DNA from 2 places in the Bradyrhizobium sp. 170 genome. Region 1 is predicted to be linked to the other one. Evidence: riboswitches for the same ligand, from Rfam matches in the RefSeq annotation. Region 1 holds a riboswitch; the other holds the start of a gene.
What was found. Region 1 has a riboswitch for S-adenosylmethionine ahead of IVB05_RS39145 (homoserine O-acetyltransferase). Riboswitches for the same ligand answer to the same signal wherever they lie in the genome.
Positions count from the first base shown of each region.

Region 1 (11,874 bases):
GCGTCGGCAAGACCGCGCGCCTGCATCTGGGCGACGCCACGCTCCCAGCGCGACGCGTGCGCGGCGTGCTTGAGCCGGGCACGACGGCCGGTGCGCGCTTCAGTCACGACGTTGGGCGAGCCGAAGCCGCTGGGCGCAACCATCGGGGCGCTGCTTCCCATGTAGCTCGGGTTGGTGTCGGCAAAGCCGCCGGCCTGCATTTGCGGCGCGCTGCGATCCCGGTGCGACATCCGGGCGGCATGGCGATAGTGACGATGGGCGTAATGATGCTTCACATGATGGCCGGCGTGATAAGCGCGAGCGTGTCGCCCTGCGCCGTGGTGAGGCAGTGCCGAAGCTGGAGTGACGAATGCAACGATAGAAACCGAACACAGTGCCAGCGCGATGAAGCGAAGCGACCGGCGAAACGCAAACAACTGACGCATACTAAATCCTCTAGCACCCCCGCTTCCCCTTTGCGTTCGTCTACGAACGACCGCGGGCGGCGTTTTGCGTTGCGATGTGACGAGAGGAAGATTTCATGTGGCGCTGCGGAAACAATTCCGGGGTGATTCCGCGATGATTCGATGGCGAAAATGAAACCAAGCTGCTGCATTGCAGCCGCAGGAATTAACTGCAATTTTGCTGGCCCGCCACGTAATGATGTTGCGTAAAAACAAGAAAATGGAGAGGAATCCGAAATGCCCCATGCCGTCGCCAAAGATAGCGTTCGCCTTCACTATGAAGAGGCGGGAAGCGGGACGCCGATCATCTTCCTGCACGAGTTCGCGGCCGACCACACCAACTGGGAGCCGCAGATGCGCTACTTCTCGCGCGGCCATCGCTGCATCGCCTATTCGGCGCGCGGCTATACGCCATCGGACGTGCCGCCTGACGCCACCGTCTACACCTATGAGCATTTCTACACCGACGCGCTCGCCGTGCTCGATCACCTCGGCATCGCGAAGGCGCATTTCGTCGGCCTGTCGATGGGCTCCTATTCGTCGCTGCAGGTCGGCCTCAATGTGCCGGAGCGCGCGCTGTCGATGACGCTCGCCGCGGTGGGCTCCGGCTCGGAGCTCGAAAACCTCGACGCCTTCCGCGCGCAATGCCGGGCCAATGCCGAGCAGTATGAGGCGATCGGATCGGTCGATGTCGCCAAGGTGACGCGCGAGGCGCCGAGCCGGATTCCGTTCCTGCTGAAGGACCCGCGCGGGCACGCTGATTTCTACGCGGCGCTGGCGCGGCACGATGCCAAGGGTTCAGCCAACACGATGCGCAGCTTCCAGGGCCAGCGGCCCTCGATCTACACCATGACCGATGCGATCCGGCGCGTGCCGACACCGGCGCTGATCCTGTGCGGCGACGAGGACGACAACTGCATCGGGCCGAGCCTGTTCCTGAAGCAGCATCTGCCGGCGGCGGGGCTTTCGTTCTTTCCGAAGTCGGGCCACGTGCTCAATCTGGAGGAGCCGGCGCTGTTCAATGAGATGGTGGAGCGGTTCATTGCGCTGGTCGAGGCCGAGCGATGGCTGGTGCGGGATGCGCGGTCGATGCTCTAGCCGTCATTCCGGGCGCGACGAAGTCGCGAGCCCGGAATCCATTCATCCACGTAACCTGCGGCCCGATGGATTCCGGGCTCGATGCTTCGCATCGCCCCGGAATGACGGCGGTGGCGCTACTTCCCCGCCCCGCCCCGGCTCAGCAAAAACACGCCCTGCTCGCCGAACATGTTCCAGACCCACCAGGGCAGGTTCAGCGGCACCGGGCGGCCGTAGAGATCGAGCGCCACCGCGCGCTCCATCTTGACGTTGATCGCGTCGCACAGTTCGACGAAATCCTTGATGGTGCAGAAGTGGATATTGGCCGTGTCGTACCAGGTCGCCGGCAAATTCTCCGTGCGCGGCATGTGGCCGCCGACAAGGAGCTGTAGCCGCATCTTCCAGAAGCCGAAGTTCGGAAACGAGACAATGGCGCGCCGGCCGATCCGCAGCAGGTTCTCCAGCACGACCTTCGGCTGCCGCGTCGCCTGCAGCGTCTGCGACAGGATCACGTAGTCGAAGGCGTCATCAGGATAATTGACGAGGTCGGTGTCGGCATCGCCCTGCACCACGGCGAGCCCCCCGGCGACGCAGCGGTTGACGCCCTCGCGCGACAGCTCGATGCCGCGGCCGTCGATGCCGCGGCTCTCCAGGAGTTGCAGTAACTCGCCGTCGCCGCAGCCGACGTCGAGCACCTTAGAGCCCCGTCCGATCATGTCGGCGACCAGGAGGTGATCGGTGCGATACTTGCCCGTGCGATCGGGCGCTATGCCGCCGAGCGGCAAGGCCTGTTCCTGAAGCGCCATCTCAACCACCCGTATTATTGCCGAGGCCGCGCGCCTTGCCGGCGGATTGCAGGAAGGCGCGGGAAATTTCGAAGAACTCCGGCACGTCGAGCAGGAAGGCGTCGTGGCCGCGATCGGTTTCGATTTCGGCGAACGACACCCGCGCGCTCGACGCGTTCAGCGCATGCACCAGCGCGCGCGATTCCGAGGTCGGGAACAGCCAATCGGAAGTAAACGAGATTACGCAGAAGCGCGTCTTGATGCCGCGAAACGCGTGCGCCAGCACGCCGTTGCGGTCGGCGGCGATGTCGAAATAGTCCATTGCCCGCGTCAGATAGAGATAGCTGTTGGCGTCGAAGCGCTCGACAAAGGACGAGCCTTGATAACGCAGATAGCTTTCGACCTGGAAATCGGCATCGAACGAGAATGTCGGCAGGTCGCGGTCCTGCATCCGCCGCCCGAACTTGCGATGCAGCGCGGCGTCGGAGAGATAGGTGATGTGACCCGCCATCCGCGCCACGCCGAGGCCGCGATGCGGATGGGTGCCCTGGTCGAAATAACGTCCGCCGCGCCAATCGGGATCGGCCATCACGGCCTGACGGCCGAGTTCGTGGAACGCGATGTTCTGCGCCGAGTGGCGCGTCGAGCACGCGACCGGCAATGCCGAGAACACGCGCTCGGGATAGGCGGCAGTCCATTGCAGCACCTGCATGCCGCCCATCGATCCGCCGATGACGCAGAACAGCGTCTCGATGCCGAGGCGGTCGAGCAGCATGGTCTGTGCGCGGACCATGTCGGGGATCGTAACGACCGGAAAATCCAGTCCCCACACCTTGCCGGTAGCTGGGTTGGTCGAGGCCGGACCGGTCGATCCCATGCAGCCGCCGATTACGTTCGAACAGATGATGAAATACTTGTCGGTATCGAGCGGACGGCCGGGACCGACCATGATTTCCCACCAGCCGGCCTTGCCGGTCAGCGGATGCGCATTGGCGACGTGCTGGTCGAGCGTCAACGCATGACAGATCAGGATGGCATTGGAACGATCGGCGTTGAGTTGGCCATAGGTCTGATAGGCAATCTGAAACGGCGCCAGGTCGACGCCGCAATCGAGCCGCAAGGGCTGGTCCATGCCGAATTCCGCTACCTGCGAAGCAGGACGATCGGCCTCTTGCGCGCGATCCTCGCTATGGATCGCCGGACTGGGTATCGATGGTACGTCGGTCATATCGGCACCGACCTCCTCGCGGAGGCTCTACAGACAGAATCAGGCCATAAAAAACCCGGCCTGAACGAAAGGTTCGGCCGGGATCAACTCTGTCCCCGGCCTGTTTAGCGAGTTGTTTAACGTGGCTGCAAGCCGGCCGGCTCAAATGACCACGGAATGGAACAAAGCTAGTCCCGCCTAAGCATTTCGTCAAGGCAGGCGGGGGCCAGGCGCCATGGTTAACCTGATCGTGCAGGGCTCCCCCGTGACGTTTCTCTTTGCTTTCAGCGCCCGTCTTTCCTAATCAATGCGACTGTCTGCCGGGCGCATCGGGCTGTTCCGGCACCAAGGTTTTCTCAGATGTCCAAGGCACCCCCCGCCCCGCCCTCGCTGCAGGAGCTGCGCAAGGAAATCGACGCGATCGACGAGCAGGTCCATCGCCTCTTGATGGCGCGCGGCGACATCATCGACCGGCTGATCCAGGTGAAGCAAACCCAGGAAGTCGGCTCCGCGTTCCGCCCGGCGCGCGAGGCCAGCATGATGCGGCAACTGGTGCAGCGCCATCGCGGCATCCTGCCGCTCGACACCATCGAGAGCATCTGGCGCGTCATCATCTCGACGTTCACTTATGTCCAGGCGCCGTTCGCGGTGCATGCGGACGTCTCGGTCGGCGAGCCCGCGATGCGGGATTCGGCGCGCTTTCACTTCGGCTTCGTCGTGCCTTATGTGGGCCATTTCAGCGCGCAGGCCGCCGTCGAGGCGGTGGCGAAATCGAAGGGCGATCTGGCGCTGGTCTCGGCCATCTCGAGCCGCACGCCGTGGTGGCTCGCGCTGGAAGCCAGCGGCGCACCGAAGATCATCGCCCGGCTGCCGTTCCTCGAACGCGCTGATCATCCGGCAGCACTCCCGGTGTTCCTGATCTCGCGGGTCGCCGACGACGCCATGGTGACGGAAGTTCAGATGTGGAGCGTCCGCGTCTCCGGCTGGAACGCCGATATCGCGCGCGCCGTGGCGCCGCTCGCCGAAATCGTCGCCGTGCCCGATACCGCCTTCGACGGCGCGGCGCTCCTGGTGTCGGATGCCGGCACCGGCTTCGAGAAGATCAAGGCTGCCCTGATCCAGGCCGGCGCCTCGGTGCGATCGTCGGCCCTCGTCGGCACCCATGCAACGCGCTATACGGTGCCCTCGAACGGGGCAGCCAAATCCTAAGCCGAAGTTCTAAGCCGTCCTGAATATCCGGAGACAGAAGATGAACCGCCCCATGCCGAATCCCGGCATTCTCGATATTGCGCCCTACACGCCCGGCAAGACGCCGGTGCCGGAGCCGGGCCGCAAGGTGTTCAAGCTGTCCGCCAACGAGACCCCGTTCGGGCCGTCGCCGAAGGCGATCGAAGTCTACAAGCAGGCGGCGGCGCATCTGGAGGACTATCCGGAAGGCACGTCACGGGTGCTGCGCGAGGCGATCGGCCGCGCCTACGGGCTCGATCCCAACCGCATCATCTGCGGCGCCGGCTCGGACGAAATCCTCAATTTGCTGGCGCACACCTATCTCAGCCAGGGCGATGAAGCGATCTCCACCGCCCACGGCTTTCTGGTGTACCCGATCGCCACCATGGCGAACGGCGCGAAGAACATCGTTGCGCCCGAGACCAACTTCACCGCCGACGTCGACGCCATTCTCGCGCGCGTGACGCCGCGCACAAAACTGGTGTGGCTGGCCAACCCGAACAACCCGACCGGGACCTACGTGCCGTTCGACGAGGTCAAGCGGCTGCGCGCAGGTCTGCCGCCGCATGTGCTACTGGTACTCGACGCCGCCTATGCCGACTACGTGTCGCGCAACGATTACGAGCTCGGCCTTGAGCTGGTGGCGACCACCGAAAACACCGTGATGACGCACACCTTCTCCAAGATCCACGGGCTGGCGGCCCTGCGGATCGGCTGGATGTTCGGCCCTGCCAACATCATCGACGCCGTCAACCGGATTCGCGGGCCGTTCAACGTCTCGACGCCGGCGATGCTGGCGGCGGTCGCCGCGATCGAGGACACCGCACATGTCCAGATGTCGAAGGCGTTCACCGAAGAGTGGCGCAACTGGCTGACCGAAGAGATCGGAAAACTGGGATTAAAGGTCACGCCGAGCGTGGCGAATTTTGTGCTGATCCACTTCCCGCTCGACAAGGGCAAGACCTCGACTGATGCGGATGCGTTCCTGACGAAGCGCGGGCTGGTGCTGCGCGCGCTCAATAACTACGGCCTCCCCCACGCCCTGCGCATGACCATCGGCACCGAGGAGGCCAACCGCCTCGTCGTCGATGGCCTGCGCGACTTCATGGCGGCCAAGTGAATACGGCGCCGATCTTCCGACGCGTCGCGCTGATCGGCTTCGGCCTGATCGGCGGATCGATTGCGCGCGCCGCGCGGGCCCAGGGGCTCGCCAGCGAAATCGTCACCACCGCACGCTCGGAGAAAACCCGCGCACGGGTGGTGGAACTTTCCATCGTCGACCGCGTGCTGGAGACCAACGCGGAAGCCGTCAGGGACGCCGACCTCGTGATCCTCTGCATCCCGGTCGGCGCCTGCGGTCCGGTCGCGCAGGAGATTGCGCCGTTCCTCAAACCGGGTGCGATCGTCTCCGACGTCGGCTCGGTCAAGGGCGCCATCGTCCGCGAGATGGCGCCGCATCTGCCGGGCAATGTTCATTTCGTTCCGGCCCATCCGGTGGCGGGCACCGAGCATTCCGGGCCTGATTCCGGCTTCGCCGAACTCTTCATCAACCGCTGGTGCATCCTCACGCCGCCCGATGGCGCCGATCCGATGGCGGTCGAAACGCTACGCGCGTTCTGGGCCGGCATGGGCGCCAGGGTCGAGATCATGACGCCCGATCATCATGACCTGGTGCTGGCGATCACGAGCCACCTGCCGCATCTGATCGCCTACACCATCGTCGGCACGGCGGATGAACTGGCGCAGGTAACGTCGTCGGAAGTGATAAAGTTCTCCGCCGGCGGCTTTCGCGATTTCACCCGCATCGCGGCGTCGGATCCGACGATGTGGCGCGATGTGTTTTTGAACAACAAGGAAGCCGTGCTGGAAATGCTCGGCACCTTCAACGAGGATCTTTCAAAACTCACCCGCGCCATCCGCCGCAACGACGGCGAAGCGCTGTTCGAACACTTCACCCGCACCCGCGCCATCCGCCGCGGCATCGTCGAGATCGGCCAGGATTCGGCGGCGCCCGATTTCGGCCGGCCGCATCCGCCGCTGGAGAAGAAGGCGGAGTAGGCCCCCGCTCTCTCGACCGTCATTGCGAGCGAAGCGAAGCAATCCATTTCGCGGCATAACGGATGGATGGATTGCTTCGCTTCGCTCGCAATGACGAAGAGAAATCGTCAGCCTTGTAGCCGGATGAGCGAAGCGATATCCGGGGCGGTGTTAGAGGAGTCCCGGATTTCGCTACGCTCATCCGGGCTACGAAGCGTGGTGCAAATCAAAACAGCGGCGGCACCTGCCCGACCTTCAGCGGCCCGAGAAACACCGCGCCGTCGACGAAGCGCAGCGGGAAGGCGCGGGCTTTCTTGCCTTCCAGTTCCGCCTCCTTGCCGAGCGCGTTGATGCCCGCGGCAACGCCGGTATTGGCGTTCTGCTTGACAACCTTGCCGAGCCCCGGGATCGCCCGGTCGAGCGCGCCGAACAGATTGTTGAGGTCCTGCGATTTCACGCCCGGGGCTACGCGATCGAGCGTTGCCTGCGGCACGCCCTCCTCCAGCATCTTTTCGATTCCCAGCGCCGGGATCACTTTCTCGATGCCCACCACCGTCATCTGCAATTCGCCGTCGATCCGACCCTGGGCGTTGAGGCTCAACGTGCCCGCGGCAACCGAGATCAGATCGCCCTGCCGAATCCGCGACCGCACAATCTCGACATGGCCGCCCGCGGCCTGGATTTCCCTGAAGCGTTCCGGCCACGGCTTTGGCTTGAAATCCTTCAACCCGCTCAGCCTGGTTTGAACGTCGACGTCGAATGGCGCAGCCAGCAGCGGGTGCACTTCCTGCACGCTGCCGCCCGCTATCTGCAACACCGCTTCGATCACGGGCTGATCCTTCGTCGAGCCGTCGGCGAACCGGCCGTGCAGTTCAGCACGGCCGGCGCGCGCAAGCGGCGTCTGCACGGGACCGTTGACGCGATCGATCGAGGGATTTTCGAACACGATGTCGGCGCGCTGCGGAATGTCGGGCAGTCCGCTGACGCTGCTGCGCCCAACGGTCCAGTTCACCTTCAGCGACGGCGGCTGGCCGCGATCGGCCAGCGTGGCCGGCGCCTTGAATTCGGCGATCAGCAATTTCGGCTGGTAGATCTGCGCGATCACCATGATTTCGCCGAGCCGCGCGGTGAACGGCGCCTGCGCGCCTGCCGTCTGCGAAACCAGCGACACGCTGGCGTCGTCGCAGCGAACCTCGAAGCGGAACGGGAAGCCGGCCACCGAGCGCTTGCCGCACGCATAGACCCGGCCGGATTTCGCCTCCTGCGCCGCCCACGCGTCGGCGCGCACGCCGGCTTCGGAAGCGGCATAGAACCAGAACGCGCTCCATGCCGCGGCGGCGACGACGAGCAGTGCGGGCATGATGAAGAGGCGCCACAGCGGGCGCCGGCGCGGCGCGGGGGTCATGTCAGGCATGCGGCGTCCTTTGGCTAGCGATTTTGTCAAATGTAAGCATCCGCTCCCCGCAACAAAAGGCATTGATTTCACTTCGCTTTGTCGTTCCGTTCTGGTAGCGGTGCGAGGGCATGTCCGCGATTGTCTTCAACGATACGGAATTCTCGACAGGCGACCTCTGGGTGTTCGGTTACGGCTCCCTGATGTGGCGCCCGGGCTTCGAATTCATCGAACGGGTTCCGGCGCGGCTGATCGGCGAACACCGCGCGCTCTGCGTCTATTCCTTCGTCCATCGCGGCACGCCGGAGAAGCCGGGCCTCGTGCTCGGGCTCGACCGCGGCGGTGCCTGCCGCGGCGTCGCGTTCCGGGTCGCGGAGAAGAACAGCGCTGCGACCATCGCCTATTTGCGCGAGCGTGAGCAGGTCACCTCGGTGTATCGCGAGGTGAAACGATCGGTGTGGCTGGAGAACGAGGCGCGCCAGCGCGTCAGCGCACTCGTCTACGTGGTCGACCGCGGCCACGTGCAATATGCCGGGCGGCTGTCGCTGGCGGAACAGTTGCGCCACGTGCTGCAAGGGCATGGCCAGTCCGGCGTCAACCGCGACTATGTTGTGGCCACCGTGAAAGCGATCGAGGCGGAAGGGTTTCGCGATTCCCAACTGCACCGGCTCGCGGCGATGCTGCACGACCAGCATCCGTTCCATCCACCCGTAGCCACAAACCGATAGTTCCGCCCGGTCAGTTGGCTTGCGCCGTCGCCGGCCGGCGCGGCGACGGCGCGGGCTGATCGTAAAGTTCGGGCGCCAGATCGATGCCGGCGCCGGCCAGTCGCACGCGCACCTCGGCGGCGACATATTTTGCATATTCCGACAGCAAGAGACGCAGCGTCGTACCACTGGTCCACCACGGCTCGTCGCGCCACCGGTCGCCGACCACCGCGAACGGAATCAGCGTGACCTCCGGGATCGCATGCGACAGCTCTACGATCGCCCGCGGCATGTGGTAGTTCGACGTCACCACGATCAGCGACTTGAAGCCGCGCTCGCGGACCCAGCGCCGTGTCTCGGCGGCGTTGCTCCTGGTATTGACGGCCGAACGGTCGAGATCGACGCAACAGCGCAACAGCAGCGACTGATTGTCGGGCAGCGAGCGCGAAATGTCGCTCAGGGCATTGGTCGGATGCACGCCCGAGATCAACAGCCGCTTGCCATACCCGCCGGCCAGCAATTCCATCGCATCGGACACCCGCGACGAGCCGCCGGTCAGCACCACGATCCCGTCGGCGGTGCGCGCCGGCTTGATTTCGACGCCGCGCAACTGCGAGAGAAAGGCGATGAAGCCCACCGCCGCGCCGACGAACAGGATCGCCATGGCGCCGACGATGACCGCGCGCAACCATCCGCGCGGCCGCGCAGCCGGCGCCCTCGGCATGCTATCGTCGTGCTGCAAATCCATGTGGTCCGGCGATCCTCTCCCCACGGAATTCTATAACGTTTTCGAGCGAAGTGGAGTCGTCAATCGATATCGTCCAGCGTGGCGAACAGCGTTCGCCGCGAGGCCCAGGCGGTAATGGCGGCGATCGCCACGGCCTGTACCGCGAGCGCCAGATAGCCTGAGGGCGGCAGCGAAAACGTCCCCAGCAGTGCAGCGAATTGATCGCCGACGGGGGTGCCCGAGAACCAGGCGGCGATCGATTCGGAGAAGCCGAAACCCAGCATGGCGGCGCCGCCGCCGATCACCCCGCCCTCCAGCCCGAGCCTGAGAAAATGCCGCAGGAAATGGTTGGCGATATAGCGGTCGCCGGCGCCGACGAAGTGCAGCACCTCGACGATCGGGCGGTTCGCCGCCATCGCGCCGCGGGTCGCGAACGAAACCGAAATGATCGTCGCCGCGATCACCAGCACGAGAATGCCGATGCCGGCAAACACGGTGGCCCCCGTCATCGAGCGCATGCGCTCGATCCAGGCGCGGTGATCGTCGACGCTCGCCGACGGCGCCACCTGGGTCACCGCCCTGCGCAATGCCGCGAGGTCGAGCGTGGTGCCGGGCTGGACGCGCGCGACGACGACGCGCGGCACCGGTAACTGTTCGATCGACAGCCCGCTGCCAAGCCACGGCTCCAGCAACCTGGCCGATTCGTCCTTGCTGAACGGCTTGACCTGGACGATGCCGGGTTGCGTCCGCATTGCCTCCACCGCCGCCGTTACATCGCGATCGAGATCGCGCCCTGCCTGCGGGCGCACCTGCATGGTGATTTCGCTGGCGACTTCCGACTGCCATTCCGCGGCCGATGCCCTGACGAGCAGCACGGTGCCGGTGGTGATGGATGCGAGGAACGTCATGATGGCGACGACGGCGACCAGCGCGCGGCCGGAGATCGACGCCCGCGGCACGATCGGCGACATGTTGCGCGCCTGCGCCGGCACCTGCGGGCGTTCGGTGCCGAGGTCTACCAGCGGCCCATGCTCGTCACCCATCCTACTCATAGATGTGCAACCGTCCCTGGTGCAGCACCATCCGCCGCGCCTCGTACTGGTCCATCAGCGTGATGTCGTGGGTCGCGATGATGACAGCGGTGCCCAGCCTGTTCAATTCGATGAACAGCCGCAGCAGGCGCCGGCCGAGCGTCGGGTCGACGCTACCGGTCGGCTCGTCCGCCAGCAGCAATTGCGGCCGCGAGATCACCGCGCGCGCAATCGCGGCGCGCTGCTTCTCGCCGCCCGACAGGATCGGCGGCAGCGCGTCCATGCGCTCGCCGAGGCCGACCCACTTCAGGAGATCGATCACCTCCCGGCGATAGCTGGATTCTTCCCGGCCCATCACGCGGAACGGCAGCGCCACGTTCTCATAGGTCGTCATGTGGTCGAGCAGGCGAAAATCCTGCAGCACGATGCCGATGCGCTGGCGCAGGTTCGCAACCTGATCCTTGCCGAGCAGCGAAACGTCCTGGCCGAACAGGTTGACGAGGCCGCGCGTCGGCCGCAGCGACAGAAACAACAGCCGCAACAGCGAGGTCTTGCCCGCGCCCGAGGGGCCGGTGAGAAACTGGAAGGAATGCGCCGGAATCAGGAAAGTAAGGTCGCGCAGAATCTCCGGGCCGAGCCCGTACCGCAAACCGACATTTTCGAACCGAACCAAGCTCAGCTCCGCTCGACATGAACCGTGGCCGAGCTCCGCTCGGCATGGACAGTTGCCGAGCTCCGCTCGGCATGGACAGTTGCCGAGCTCCGCTCGGCATGGACAGTTGCCGAGCTCCGCTCGGCGTGGGCCGCGGCTGGAAACCCCGGACTTGAACCTGAACCTGGACCCGAACCTGAACTTTGGGCTCGTGGCCCGCTGGCTTGGGAACCAACCGGACAAAACGGTTTTGCGACCGTTATGGTTTCCGATTCGTTAACAGTCGCTATGTAGCATCCGGGCAAAGACACGGTAGAGATGGGCTCCATGCATATCGTTTGCCCTCATTGTACAACATCTTACGCCATCAATCCTGCCACCCTGGGGCCCGCCGGACGTACCGTCCGCTGTTCGCGCTGCAAGGAAACCTGGCTGGCGCGGCCCGAAGACGCGATCGAAATGGCGGCAGCCATACCGGCCGCCATGCCAGCTTCGGCGCAATCGGCCCCGCCGGCCGAGAACGATGCCGCGGCCGAGTGGGAGGCGCTGGCGCGCGAGGAAGAGGGACAGGACGCCCCGATGGTCGAC
Region 1 covers NZ_CP064703.1:8,308,217-8,320,090, forward strand. Annotated here, with positions in the region: gene IVB05_RS39130 (TIGR02594 family protein) at 1-425, opposite strand, end outside; gene IVB05_RS39135 (alpha/beta hydrolase) at 681-1,541, shown strand; gene metW (methionine biosynthesis protein MetW) at 1,658-2,326, opposite strand; gene IVB05_RS39145 (homoserine O-acetyltransferase) at 2,328-3,533, opposite strand; SAM riboswitch at 3,617-3,696, opposite strand; gene IVB05_RS39150 (chorismate mutase) at 3,873-4,721, shown strand; gene hisC (histidinol-phosphate transaminase) at 4,762-5,859, shown strand; gene IVB05_RS39160 (prephenate/arogenate dehydrogenase family protein) at 5,856-6,797, shown strand; gene IVB05_RS39165 (DUF2125 domain-containing protein) at 7,003-8,190, opposite strand; gene IVB05_RS39170 (gamma-glutamylcyclotransferase) at 8,301-8,897, shown strand; gene IVB05_RS39175 (YdcF family protein) at 8,908-9,624, opposite strand; gene IVB05_RS39180 (ABC transporter permease) at 9,684-10,655, opposite strand; gene ftsE (cell division ATP-binding protein FtsE) at 10,648-11,307, opposite strand; gene IVB05_RS39190 (MJ0042-type zinc finger domain-containing protein) at 11,614-11,874, shown strand, end outside.

Region 2 (11,874 bases), 1.5 Mb from region 1:
GCTGGTTTTGCGCGCGCCCAGGATGCTGCCCCGCAGACCTGCGAAGTTCCGGGCTATCTCCTCTCCACCGAGAGCACGCTTCCGAAGGTGGCCGAGGCCGTCAAGAACGCCCGGCCACTGACCGTCCTGGTGGTGGGGAGCCGCTCCTCGACCATCCTTTCCTCCGAAGCCAGCGCCTATCCCGCCAAGCTGCAGGCGGCCCTGAAGGAGAAGCTGCCCTCGATCCCGATCAACCTCTCCGTAGAACTACAGACCGGGAAGACGGCCGAGGAGGTCGACGCCAGCCTCGTTAAGCTGGTGGAAGCAAAAAGGCCTACTTTGGTCATCTGGCAGACGGGAACCGTCGATGCTATGCGATCCGTCGATCCCGACGATTTTCGCGGTGCCATCGACGAGGGAGTTGCTGCACTGCAAAATGCAGGAGCCGATGTGGTTCTGGTCAATCTGCAATACAGCCCGCGCACGGAAACGATGATTTCCGCGCCGCCATACCTAGATAATATGCGCGTGGTGGCGCAGCAGCATAATGTTCCGCTGTTCGACCGGTTTGCCATCATGCGTCACTGGAACGATGCCGGAGATTTCGACCTGTTCAGTACTTTTCATGGCACCGACATGGCCAAACGGGTTCATGGCTGCCTAGGCCGCGCGCTGTCGAAATTTGTGCTCGATGCGGCCCGCCTCGATCAGGCGCAGCAGAATTAGGGACCAGCGTTAATGAGTCGTCACTACCCTTTTTGTTTGTCGATATTGCTGACTGTCTTCGCCGCGGGCCTGGCGCTATTGATGCCTGCCTCGGTGTCGCCGCTGCGTGCCCAGACGGCCCCGCAACAGACCGCCCAGCAGGCGGCGCTGTCCGACAACGCCAAGACTGAAAACAAGACTGAAAACAAGCCCTCCGCTGAAAGCGCGCCGCCGCAGGCCGCGCCGGCGGCTGCCGCCAATCCGGCCGCGCAGAAGGGCATCACCGGCAAGGCGATCGACAAGGTGAAGGAGGTCGCGAAATCGACCGGCGACATCTTCAGCCGTGTTCCTTGCTTGCCGCCAAAGGGTGCTTCCAAATCGATGGGATCGCTGCCGCGCGTCGCGAGCAAGCTCGTCGCGGGTCAGCCGGTGGTGATAGTCGCGTTCGGATCGTCATCGACCGCCGGCTTCGGCGCGACCTCGCCGGAATTCAACTATCCCAACCGGCTCGCCGCGCAATTGCGCCGGCAATATCCGACGGCCGACATCTCCGTCGTCAATGCCGGCAAGGGCGGCGAGGACGCGCCGGAAATGATGAAGCGGCTGCAGACCTCCGTCATCGACATGCATCCGGACCTGGTGATCTGGCAAGTCGGCACCAACGCCGTGCTGCGCAACCTAGATCCGGGTGAGACTGCAAAACTCGTCGAGGAAGGCATCGCGCGCATTCAGGCTGTTGGCGCCGACATCGTGCTGATCGATCCGCAATATTCGCCGCGGGTCAACGAGCACGCCGAAAGCGCCGGCAAGATGATGACGCTGCTGAACAAGACCGCCGAGCTTCGCAAGGTCGGCTTATTTCCGCGCTTCGCGGTCATGAAGGACTGGCACGAAAAGCAGGCGATCCCGATCGAGAACTTCGTGATCGCTGACGGCCTGCACATGAGCGACTGGGGCTACGCCTGCTTCGCGCAACTGCTCGGCGACGACATCATCAGGTCGGTCGGCCAGATCAAGCTCGGCGTCAACGTGCCGTCGGACGTGCGGGCGTATAGGCCGATGTGAGGTGAGATTCGTAGGGTGGGCAAAGGCGCGTCAGCGCCGTGCCCACCATTCTATCAGGATGCACGCGGCACGATGGTGGGCACGCTTCGCTTTGCCCACCCTACGCATTTGCAGCTACCTCACGCCTTCTCCAGCGCAGCCGTAAAATCCTCGATCAGATCATCGGCATGCTCGAGCCCGGCGGAGAAGCGGATGAAGCCTTCGCTGATGCCGAGTTCGGCGCGCGCCTCCGGCGTCAGGCGTTGATGCGTCGTCGTCGCAGGATGCGTGACGAGGCTCTTGGCGTCGCCGAGATTGTTCGAGATGCGCGCGATCCGCATCGCGTTGAGGCAGCGGAATGCGGCCGGCTTGCCGCCCTTGACCTCGAAGCCGACCAGCGTCGAGCCGGCGCGCATCTGCTTCTTCACCAGCTCGGCTTGCGGGTGATCGGCGCGGCCGGGATAGATCAGCCGCGAGATCTTCGGATGCGACGCGAGCACGTCGGCGACCTTGCCCGCCGTTTCGGTCTGCGCGCGCACGCGCACGCCGAGCGTCTCCAGGCCCTTGAGCAGGGCCCAGGCGTTGAACGGCGAGAGCGATGGCCCGGTCTGGCGCATGAAGTTATGGATGTGCTCGGCGATGAAAGCTTCCGACGACAGGATGATGCCGCCCAGGCAGCGGCCCTGGCCGTCGATATGCTTGGTTGCGGAGTAGACCACGACGTCGGCGCCAAGCGAAAGCGGGCTCTGCCAGATCGGCGTGGCGAAGACGTTGTCGACGATCAACCGTGCGCCGCCACTGTGCGCGATCTCGGCAATCGCCGGGATGTCGAGCACGTCGAGCGTCGGATTGGTCGGGCTCTCCAGGAAGAAGGACTTGGTGTTCGGCCGCAATGCGCGCTGCCACTGGTCGAGATCAAGACCGTCGACCAGCGTCGTCTCGATGCCGTAGCGCGGCAACAGATCCTGCACCACGTAAAGGCACGAGCCGAACAGGGCTTTCGAGGCGACGACATGGTCGCCGGCCCGGAGCGGCGCGAGGATCGCGGTCGTCACCGCGGCCATGCCGGTCGCGGTCGAGCGCGCGGCTTCCGCGCCCTCGAGCTCGATCATGCGGCGCTCGAACATATCAATCGTCGGATTGGAATAGCGCGAATAGATGAAGCCGGGCTCCTGGCCCTTGAACCGGGCCTCGCACTGCTCCGCGCTGTCGTAGACGTAGCCCTGGGTGAGGAACAGCGCCTCCGACGTCTCGCCGAATTGCGAGCGCAGCGTGCCGCCATGGACAAGGCGGGTTTCGGGGCGATAACGCTTGGTAGAACGAGTCTCAGACATGTGACCTCCGCCGTGACCATCTTGGAAAATGGTCACAAAAAACCGGCCTGGAAAAATTTCCACAGGCCGGGATCACACGTGTCCCCGGCCTGTTTAGCGACTTATTTAACGTGGCTGCAAGCCGGCCGGCTCAAATCACCACGGGATAAGTCATGCTGATATTACCTCGCGCCCTTCCCGTCAAGGCGGCCATCGGATAACCCCTAAAAGCCCATATTTAAGAGGTTTGGATGACATTTGGGCCGTATTGAGGATCGCGCCGTGCCGTTCACGCTCCCGCCCGACGCCAACGGAATTCTGCCCGACCGCATGATCGCGGCGATGGCGGATGCGGGCCTGATCCTGCCGGAATATCCCTTTGTCGAAAGCCAGATCCAGCCGGCGAGCCTCGACTTGCGGCTGGGCGATATCGCCTACCGGGTGCGCGCGAGTTTTCTGCCCGGTCCCGGCTCAACTGTCGCCGAGCGCATCGACGAGTTGAAGCTGCACGAAATCGACCTCTCCGACGGCGCGGTGCTGGAGACCAACTGCGTCTACATCGTGCCGCTGCTGGAGAGCCTGGCGCTGCCGCCGTCGATCGTAGCGGCCGCCAATCCAAAGAGCTCGACCGGGCGGCTCGACGTCTTCACCCGTGTGATCGCCGACGGCACGCGACGGTTCGACATGATCGGCGCCGGCTATCACGGCCCGCTCTATGCCGAGATCAGCCCGAAGACGTTTCCGGTGCTGCTGCGCGAGGGCTCTCGGCTCTCTCAAGTGCGCTTCCGCACCGGCGACGCCATCCTCAACGCCGACGAACTCGACGCACTGCATGGCGCGGAGCGGCTGGTCGATATCGACGACGCAGATTTGGCCAATGGCGTGGCGCTATCAGTCGATCTCTCCGGCGAAAATACATCAGGCTTCGTCGGCTACCGCGCCAAGCGCCACACCGGCGTGGTCGATATCGACCGCCGCAGCGGCTATGCCGTCGACGAATTCTGGGAGCCGATCCCGGCCCGCCCGGACGGCAGCCTGATCCTCGATCCCGGCGAGTTCTATATCCTGGCATCGAAGGAAGCCGTGCAGGTGCCGCCGGATTACGCCGCGGAAATGGTGCCGTTCGATCCGCTGGTCGGCGAATTCCGGGTGCATTACGCGGGATTCTTCGATCCCGGCTTCGGCTATGCCGGCGCCGGCGGGCAGGGCGCGCGCGCGGTGCTCGAAGTGCGCTCGCGCGAGGTGCCGTTCATTCTCGAGCACGGCCAGATCGTCGGCCGTCTGGTCTACGAGAAAATGCTGTCGCGCCCCGACGCCATGTACGGCCAGCGCATCGGCTCGAACTACCAGGCGCAGGGGTTGAAGCTCTCCAAGCATTTCCGGGTCTAGCGTCGACAATTGCGAGCGAAGCGAAGCAATCCATATCTCCGCTTGCCGAGAGATGGATTGCTTCGTCGCTACGCTCTTGCGCAAACGCTTCGCGTTTGTCGCAGGCAATGACGGTAGTTGCCAGTCACCGCGATGCCGATTTCGCCGCCGGCGTCACGCGCCAGATCGTGTTGCCGACGTCGTCGGCGACCAAGAGCGCGCCCTGTTTGTCGAGCCGCACGCCGACGGGGCGGCCCTGCGCCTCGCCCTTGTCGTTGAGGAAACCGGTCAGCACGTCCTGCGGCGCGCCCGAGGGCTTGCCGTCCTTGAAGGGAACGAAGATCACCTTGTAGCCAGCGCGCGGTTTGCGATTCCACGAGCCGTGCTGGCCTATGAACGCGCCACCTGCCATTTCCTGCGGAAACAGATTGCCGGTGTTGAACGCCAGCCCGAGCGAGGCGGTATGCGCGCCGAGCGCATAATCCGGGGCCATCGCCTTCTGCACCAGGTCGGGCCGTCGCGGCTCGACGCGCGTGTCGACGCGGTCTCCGAAATAGCTATATGGCCAGCCGTAGAACGCGCCATCCTTCACCGACGTCATGTAGTCGGGCACAAGATCATTGCCGAGTTCGTCGCGCTCGTTGACGACGACCCAGAGCTCGCCGGTTTTCGGATTCCATGCCGGGCCGTTCGGATTGCGCAGGCCCGAGGCGAACACGCGCCATTGGCCGCTGGCACGGTCGACTTCCAGAACCGCCGCGCGGTCCTTCTCGGCGTCGATGCCGTTCTCGCCAATATTGCTGTTGGAGCCGACCGTCGCATACAGCTTCGTGCCGTCCGGGCTGGCGGCGAGATCCTTGGTCCAATGGTGATTGATCGGGCCCGCAGGCAAGTCCGCCAGCTTGACGCCGGGTGCGCTGATTTTGGTGTCTCCGGTCGAGTAAGGAAATTTCACGATCGCGTCAGCATTGGCGACGTAGAAATCTTCGCCGACCAGCGCCATACCGAATGGCGAGTTCAGGTTGCTGATGAAGGTGCTTCTCGTCTCGGCAACGCCATCGCCATCGGCGTCACGCAACAGCGTGATGCGATTGGCGCTCGGAACTCCTGCACCCGCCCGGTTCTGCGCCAACCCGTAGATGAAGCTCTTGATGCTGAAGCCACGGTCCGGCTTCGGCGGTGCGTTGCTCTCGGCGACCAGCACGTCGCCGTTCGGCAGCACATAGACCGTGCGCGGATGGTCGAGCCCGGTCGCGAAAGCACTGACCGTCATGCCATTGGCGGCGGTCGGCTTGGCGCCATCGGGCCAACGGTTGACCGAGGCGATATCGACCGTCGGGATCCACGAATGTTCCGGCGGCGGCAGGGTTGGCGAAGGACCATACGTCTGCGCCACGGTCGCGGTGTCAGTCGCGGTATCCTTGGGATCGTTGCAGGCGGCCAGCGGCAGCGCCAGCGCGCCAACGCTCAGGGCCAGGAGGAGGTGCTTGCGCATGACGGGTTTCCCTAAGGGAGTCGCCTTACCAATGCGATGCGGGCCTAAACGTTCGTGGGGGCGGCATGAATTCCCCGTGAAATGGCGGCTTGGGCGCGCCTCGCGCTCAAGTGGAGGGCAAAGCACGCCCCTGCAGCACAATCCCGCAGGCCCCCATTGCGCCCGGCGCACGTGGAATCATCCCCCGCCGTGCTAGGAAAACAGCGCGCCGTGGAACCAAATCCGCGCGCGGGGAGCAGAAATGTCCGATATCGGCGTTGCCGAAATTCCCGTCGACGAGAAGGAGCGCCCGCTTCCGCCGCCGGAAGCGCCGGTGAAGAATGCGCTGATCGACGGCCCGATCCTGCGCACGCTCTTGTGGCTGGCCTGGCCGAACGTGATCGCGCTGACCGCCGGCACCTGTGTCGTAATCGCCGAGACCTCCTATATCGGCCGGCTGGGCGTGGAATCGCTGGCCGCGATGGCGCTGGTGTTTCCAATCGTGATCCTGACCATGACCATGTCGGGCGGCGCCATGGGCGGTGGCGTGGCCTCGGCGATTGCGCGTGCGCTTGGCGCCGGCGATATCGAACGCGCTTCGACATTGGCCGCGCATGCGCTCCTGATCGGCCTCTGCTTTGGCCTGACCTTCATGCTGGGCATGCTGATCTTCGGCCCCGCGCTGCTCGAACTGCTCGGCGGCCGCGGCAATGTGCTGACGCAGGCGGTTGCCTATACGCAAATTTTCTTCGGCGGCGCCGTGGTGCCGTGGCTGATGAATACGATGTCCGGCATTTTGCGCGGCACCGGCAACATGAAGCTGCCGTCGTTAATGATGCTCTCGTCGGCCGTCTGCCAGATCATTCTCGGCGGCACGCTAGGCTTGGGCCTCGGCCCGATCCCGCAATTCGGCATGCGCGGCGTCGCGGCGGGCTCACTGATCGCCTACCTGATCAGCATCTCCGTGATGTCCTGGTATCTGTTTTCCGGCCGCGCGCGCGTTATTCCGAAAATCCGCGGCCTTCGCATTCGCATGCCGATGTTCATCGACATCCTGAAGGTCGGCGCCATCTCCTGCTTCTCGCCGCTGCAGTCGGTGCTGACCATCAGCATCTTCACCCACATGCTGGCGAGTTTCGGCACCGAAATCCTCGCCGGTTACGGCATCGGCGCGCGGCTCGAATTCATGCTGACGTCGATCTCATTTGCGGTTGGCATCGCCTCGGTGCCGATGGTCGGCATGGCGGTCGGTGCGCAGCGCATCGCGCGGGCCCGCAGAATCTGCTGGATCGCGGGGGTCGTCGCATTCGTCTCGGTCGGTGCGGTTGCGAGTGTCATTGCTGTATTCCCCGACATCTGGGTCAATCTCTTCACCGACGATGCGAGCGTGCGCGCCGCCAGCCGGCAGTATTTGTCCACGGCGGCGCCGATGTATGCTTTCATCGGCCTTGCCACGACGTGCTATTTTTCATCGCAAGGCGCGGCTAAAATGATCGGTCCGGTGCTGGCGCAGACCGCGCGGTTGCTGTTTATCGGCACCGGCGGCTGGTGGCTGTCCACGCACAATGCGACCGCACAGGACTTCTTCAAGCTGGCGGCGGCCTCGATGGTGTTGCTCGGTGTGCTGTCGTGCGTCAGCGTGATGCTGACCCGTTGGGGGCCGAAGCAGCCTGTGCCCGTGGTGAAGCCGGCGCTGTCTTGATCGTCATTGCGAGCCAACGGGTCACGCGAATGCGCGCCCGGCGACGAGCGCAATGCGCTCGCACAGTGATGACAGGCTCCGCGATGCAATCCATCTCACCGCTTGCTGAGGCATGGATTGCTTCCGCCTTCGCTCTTCGAGCTACGGCGGACAAGTCGTCGCTTCGCTACCTTGCGCAAACGCTTCGCGTTTGTCGCAGGCAATGACGGAAATGATTATCGCCGCGTGCGTCGCCGGCCGTGACGGCCGCCGCTGACATTGGCCATGCGCATCAGTTGCGGAACCATGCTCATCAGCTCGCCGCCGCCACCGCCGCCGAGCATGCCCATGAAGTCGCCGCCGCCAAGGCCGCCGATGTTCATGCCACCGGTGCTCACGCCGTAACCCTCGGGCACATAGCCGCCGCTATAACCGCCGCCGATGCCGGTTGGAATTCCGCCGCCCATCATGCCGCCAAGACCGTTAAGACCACTACCGCCGCCGCCTTCCATCATGCGGCTCATCATCGGGCCCATGGTCTGCATCATCATGGCGAAGCGGCGCTTGCCCATCTTCGCCTTCATCATTTCAAGCATCGGCGCCATCTGCGTCATCATGTCTTGGCCGCCGCCCCCACCGCCGAACTGCGCCTTTGCCGGCATCGCGGTCAGGGTGAACAGCAAAAGCAGCGTGGCTGCGTGGCAGACAACCTTGTCAGCTCCAGTCATGGTTCGACTCCTCATGCGCGGGCGGCCGCGGGCGCGGCGCCATTCAGACGCACGCGCCGAGGCTAGGAGCGGGCAGGGAACCGATCTGTGCGAAAGATCACGCCTGCCTGCGACGCGCGGTGAACTCGGTGACGACACGCCAAGTTGCGCCTGCATCCGCCGAGACTTCGCCGCGCCACAGGAACGCGTCGGCAGTAATGTCTCTAAAACTCCACCGCGCCAGTTGGCCGTCCGGCCGCGTGCCCAACTGTACGATGTCAGAGCCTTCCGCCCGGCCGATCATCTGCAGGAAATTCCGCGTGACCGGGTCGGTCCACTGAATCCGCCAGGCGTCGATATCGGGATCGTAGACCCGCAGCGTGGTGCCGTACGAGCTGAAATTGGCCGCGGCGTCGCCGTGCCGCAGTTCGCCGCGTGGCGGCACGATCCAGACATCCTGGATCGCGCGCCCCTCCAGCGCCCAGCCAAAATGCCATTCGCCGGCGCGGCGCCGCTCCGTGCCATCTTCGGAAAATTGCCTGACATCGAGATCCCAGGAGCCGACGAAACGACCGTAGAGATCCATCTTGCCGGCGCGGTCGGCCGAGGGGCCGTCCGCGCCGAGGGCGTCGAGAAACGCGGACATCATGCGGCACTGCGTCCCAATGCCTTCTGCATGGCGAGGAGGCCCAGATCCATCTGCGCATCCATGTAGGGCGCGATCTCGTTCGGCAGCACGTCGGCGATCCACACGAAGCGGGTGCGGCCATCACTCTCGGCGAACACCTGTGCCGAGGCGCTGTGCTGCTTGATACGTTCGCTGACGATGGCATAGACCAGCCGGCGCTTCTTGTCGTCGCAATCGACCAGGATTTCGCGCGCCACCGTGCCATTTGCGAATGTGACGATGCGCGCGTCGCCGTCGAGCCTGGTGTCGGTCACGAAGCCGGGCACCAGCCGCGTATGCAGCGCGCCGAAATCGCGCAGCGCGTCCCAGACGTGGTCGGGGGATGCGTCGATGAGGATTTCTTTGTGGATGGAAGCCATGGTCTTTCCTTTGTCGTTCTGATCAGTAGGGTGGGCAAAGGCGCGCTTGCGCCGTGCTCACCCTCCAACCGAGATTGCTATTTTGAATGGTGGGCACGCTTCGCTTTGCCCACCCTACGGTTTCGTGCATCGGCATTACGTGCAAACCGCCTCGACATTGTTGCCGTCGGGGTCGATCAGGAACGCCGCAAAGTAGGTCGGGCTGTAATCCGCCCGCGGCCCGGCGCCGCCATTGTCGCGGCCGCCGGCTTTCAGGCCTTCGGCATGGAATTGCTTGATAGCCGCGTGATCCTTGGCGCGGAACGCGACATGCGCCGCTGACCCCGCCGATCCCTTGTGCAGATGCAGCCAGAGCGCCGGTTCGCCTTTGGGACCGAAGCCCGCGCCGGAATCGTCGCGCGAGCACAGCACGAAACCTAAGGGCGCGAGTGCTGCCGTATAGAAGCGCACACTGGCGTCGAGATTTCCGACGCGTAATCCGATGTGGTCGTACATGAGTTTCTCCAGTCATAAGCGCGAAGTCGCGCGGCCTGGAGAAAGCCTAGCTAGTGGAGGGCCAGCCGTTCTTGGAAAATCTTGCGCTTGCCGCGGGAGGCCTGGCGGAACTTCAGCGGCGAGGCGCCGGCGGCGCGGCCAAACGTGCGCACGAAATTGGACAAGTCCGCGAAGCCGACGTCATAGGCGATATCGGTGACTGGGCTGTCGTCGTCGGCCAGTCGCCGCGCGGCATGGCGCAGCCGCGAGCGCACCAGATATTGGTGCGGGGTGACGCCGAGCGCTTGCGAGAACAGCCGCAGGAAGTGGAACGGGCTGATCCCGGCCTGGGCGGCGGCATCTTCCAGATTGATCTGGTGGTGCGAGTTTGCATCGATCCACAGCGCGGTCTCTACCGCGCGGCGGCGATCGCGCGCAGCATCAGGGCCGGATTTGCGCGGCGTGCCGGACACCACCTCAACAAAACGGCTCGCCAGCACCTGGCCGATCTCGTCGAGACCGATATCGCTGCTGCCATCTGCTGCCGATTGCGCCAGTTCCCCGAGCACCACCAGTTCCGGCAGCGGCGGCACGGCGCCGACCTGCCAGGGGGTCTGGCTGTCGCCGATCGCTTCCACCAGTTCGGGAGCGATGAAGAACGACAGGCACTCGTCGCCGCAGACGTGCTCGTGGGTGCAGGTATATTCATCGCCGGGATGGCCGATCAGCACCGATCCCGCCACCAGTTCGCTGAACGTGCCCCGGCAGTGCAGGCCGAAACTGCCCTTGCGCACATAGGAAATCGAGTGGCCGCGATGCTGTTCCGCGAACGGCCGGTCGCCGGGGCCCGCGCTGCAGCGAAAGTCGGACACGGATATGGATTTGCGTTCGATGAGCGTGGTCGCGATCATCCCGCAGATCTAGTTATGGGCCCGTGGCGGCGCAACGGGCATCAGCACGTCGAACAGCGTTTTGCTCTCGGTAGGGCTGGTGCCCTCGATCGACAGCAGCCGGCGCTTGGAGATCGCTCCGCCATTCGGCGAGATCTTGTCGGCATAGTTGCCCGCCTCGAGCACGCGATGGCAGGGCACGATGATCATGAAGGGGTTGCGGCCGATCGCCTGCGCCACCGAATAGACCGCGCCGGATGCGCGCAAGGCCGAGGCTATTTCCGCATAGGTCCGGGTCTCCCCGCGCGGGATCGAGCGCGCATAGGCATAGACGCGCTGGTTGAAGGCGGGAATGCCGGTCATATCCAGCGCGACCTCGGCGAAATCGCATACGGCCCCGCGCAGCAGGGCGGTGATGCCTTCGATTGCAGCCTGGACATTTTGGGGAGGGCGAAGTTCGCGGGCATCCGGATAGAGCTGATAAAGGCGCCGCCGCGTATCGAGCTCGCGTACTTCAGGAAGCTGCACGCCGATAATGCCCGACGGGCCCCACGCGATGCCGCAGCGGCCGATCCCCGAATCGAAAATAGTGTAGCCACGCCCCGTCATATGCCACCAAGCCCCCGGCGCGGATGATAGCACCGGCGTGACGAAGCGCATCTGGAATTTTTGGAAAGTTAACAGTGACGCGGGACGGACAACGGAACAGCTTGGCGGATCGAGCGAGGTCGGCTAATCATGGGGCGCGACCCGCGGGCGTAGTTCAATGGTAGAACGGCAGCTTCCCAAGCTGCATACGAGGGTTCGATTCCCTTCGCCCGCTCCAACAATTGCGTAGGGTGGATTGGCCGAAGGCGTAATCCACCGAAACACAACCGTGGCGGATTACGCCTTCGGCTAGTCGGCCTTTTTTCGACGATCGCTAATCAAATTATATTGGAGGAGGTTATGAGGGCGTTACTGGGAGTTCTATTTCTTGTAGTTGCACCGGTAGTCAGTCATGCAGCCTGTGACGGGCCTATTGGAACGCGGCCGACGAAGCGCGGCGGAACGATGCAGGTATGCCTAGAGCCTAAATACTCGACTTGTATTGCTAACAATCGCAAGGGCGGCTGGAGCGGACAAGAAGCGAAAGCGCGATGCGATCAGCTTAAAGCCGCTGGCAAAGTCTCGTAGCTAATACGTCGCGAAA
Region 2 covers NZ_CP064703.1:599,494-611,367, forward strand. Annotated here, with positions in the region: gene IVB05_RS02790 (SGNH/GDSL hydrolase family protein) at 1-705, shown strand, start outside; gene IVB05_RS02795 (SGNH/GDSL hydrolase family protein) at 718-1,749, shown strand; gene IVB05_RS02800 (O-succinylhomoserine sulfhydrylase) at 1,869-3,062, opposite strand; SAM riboswitch at 3,135-3,214, opposite strand; gene IVB05_RS02805 (2'-deoxycytidine 5'-triphosphate deaminase) at 3,324-4,430, shown strand; gene IVB05_RS02810 (sorbosone dehydrogenase family protein) at 4,555-5,904, opposite strand; gene IVB05_RS02815 (MATE family efflux transporter) at 6,146-7,585, shown strand; gene IVB05_RS02820 (hypothetical protein) at 7,801-8,292, opposite strand; gene IVB05_RS02825 (hypothetical protein) at 8,390-8,920, opposite strand; gene IVB05_RS02830 (SRPBCC family protein) at 8,917-9,318, opposite strand; gene IVB05_RS02835 (VOC family protein) at 9,454-9,813, opposite strand; gene IVB05_RS02840 (AraC family transcriptional regulator) at 9,864-10,703, opposite strand; gene IVB05_RS02845 (methylated-DNA--[protein]-cysteine S-methyltransferase) at 10,713-11,291, opposite strand; tRNA gene IVB05_RS02850 (tRNA-Gly) at 11,435-11,508, shown strand.
Region 2: another riboswitch for S-adenosylmethionine. It lies ahead of IVB05_RS02800 (O-succinylhomoserine sulfhydrylase); the one in region 1 lies ahead of IVB05_RS39145 (homoserine O-acetyltransferase).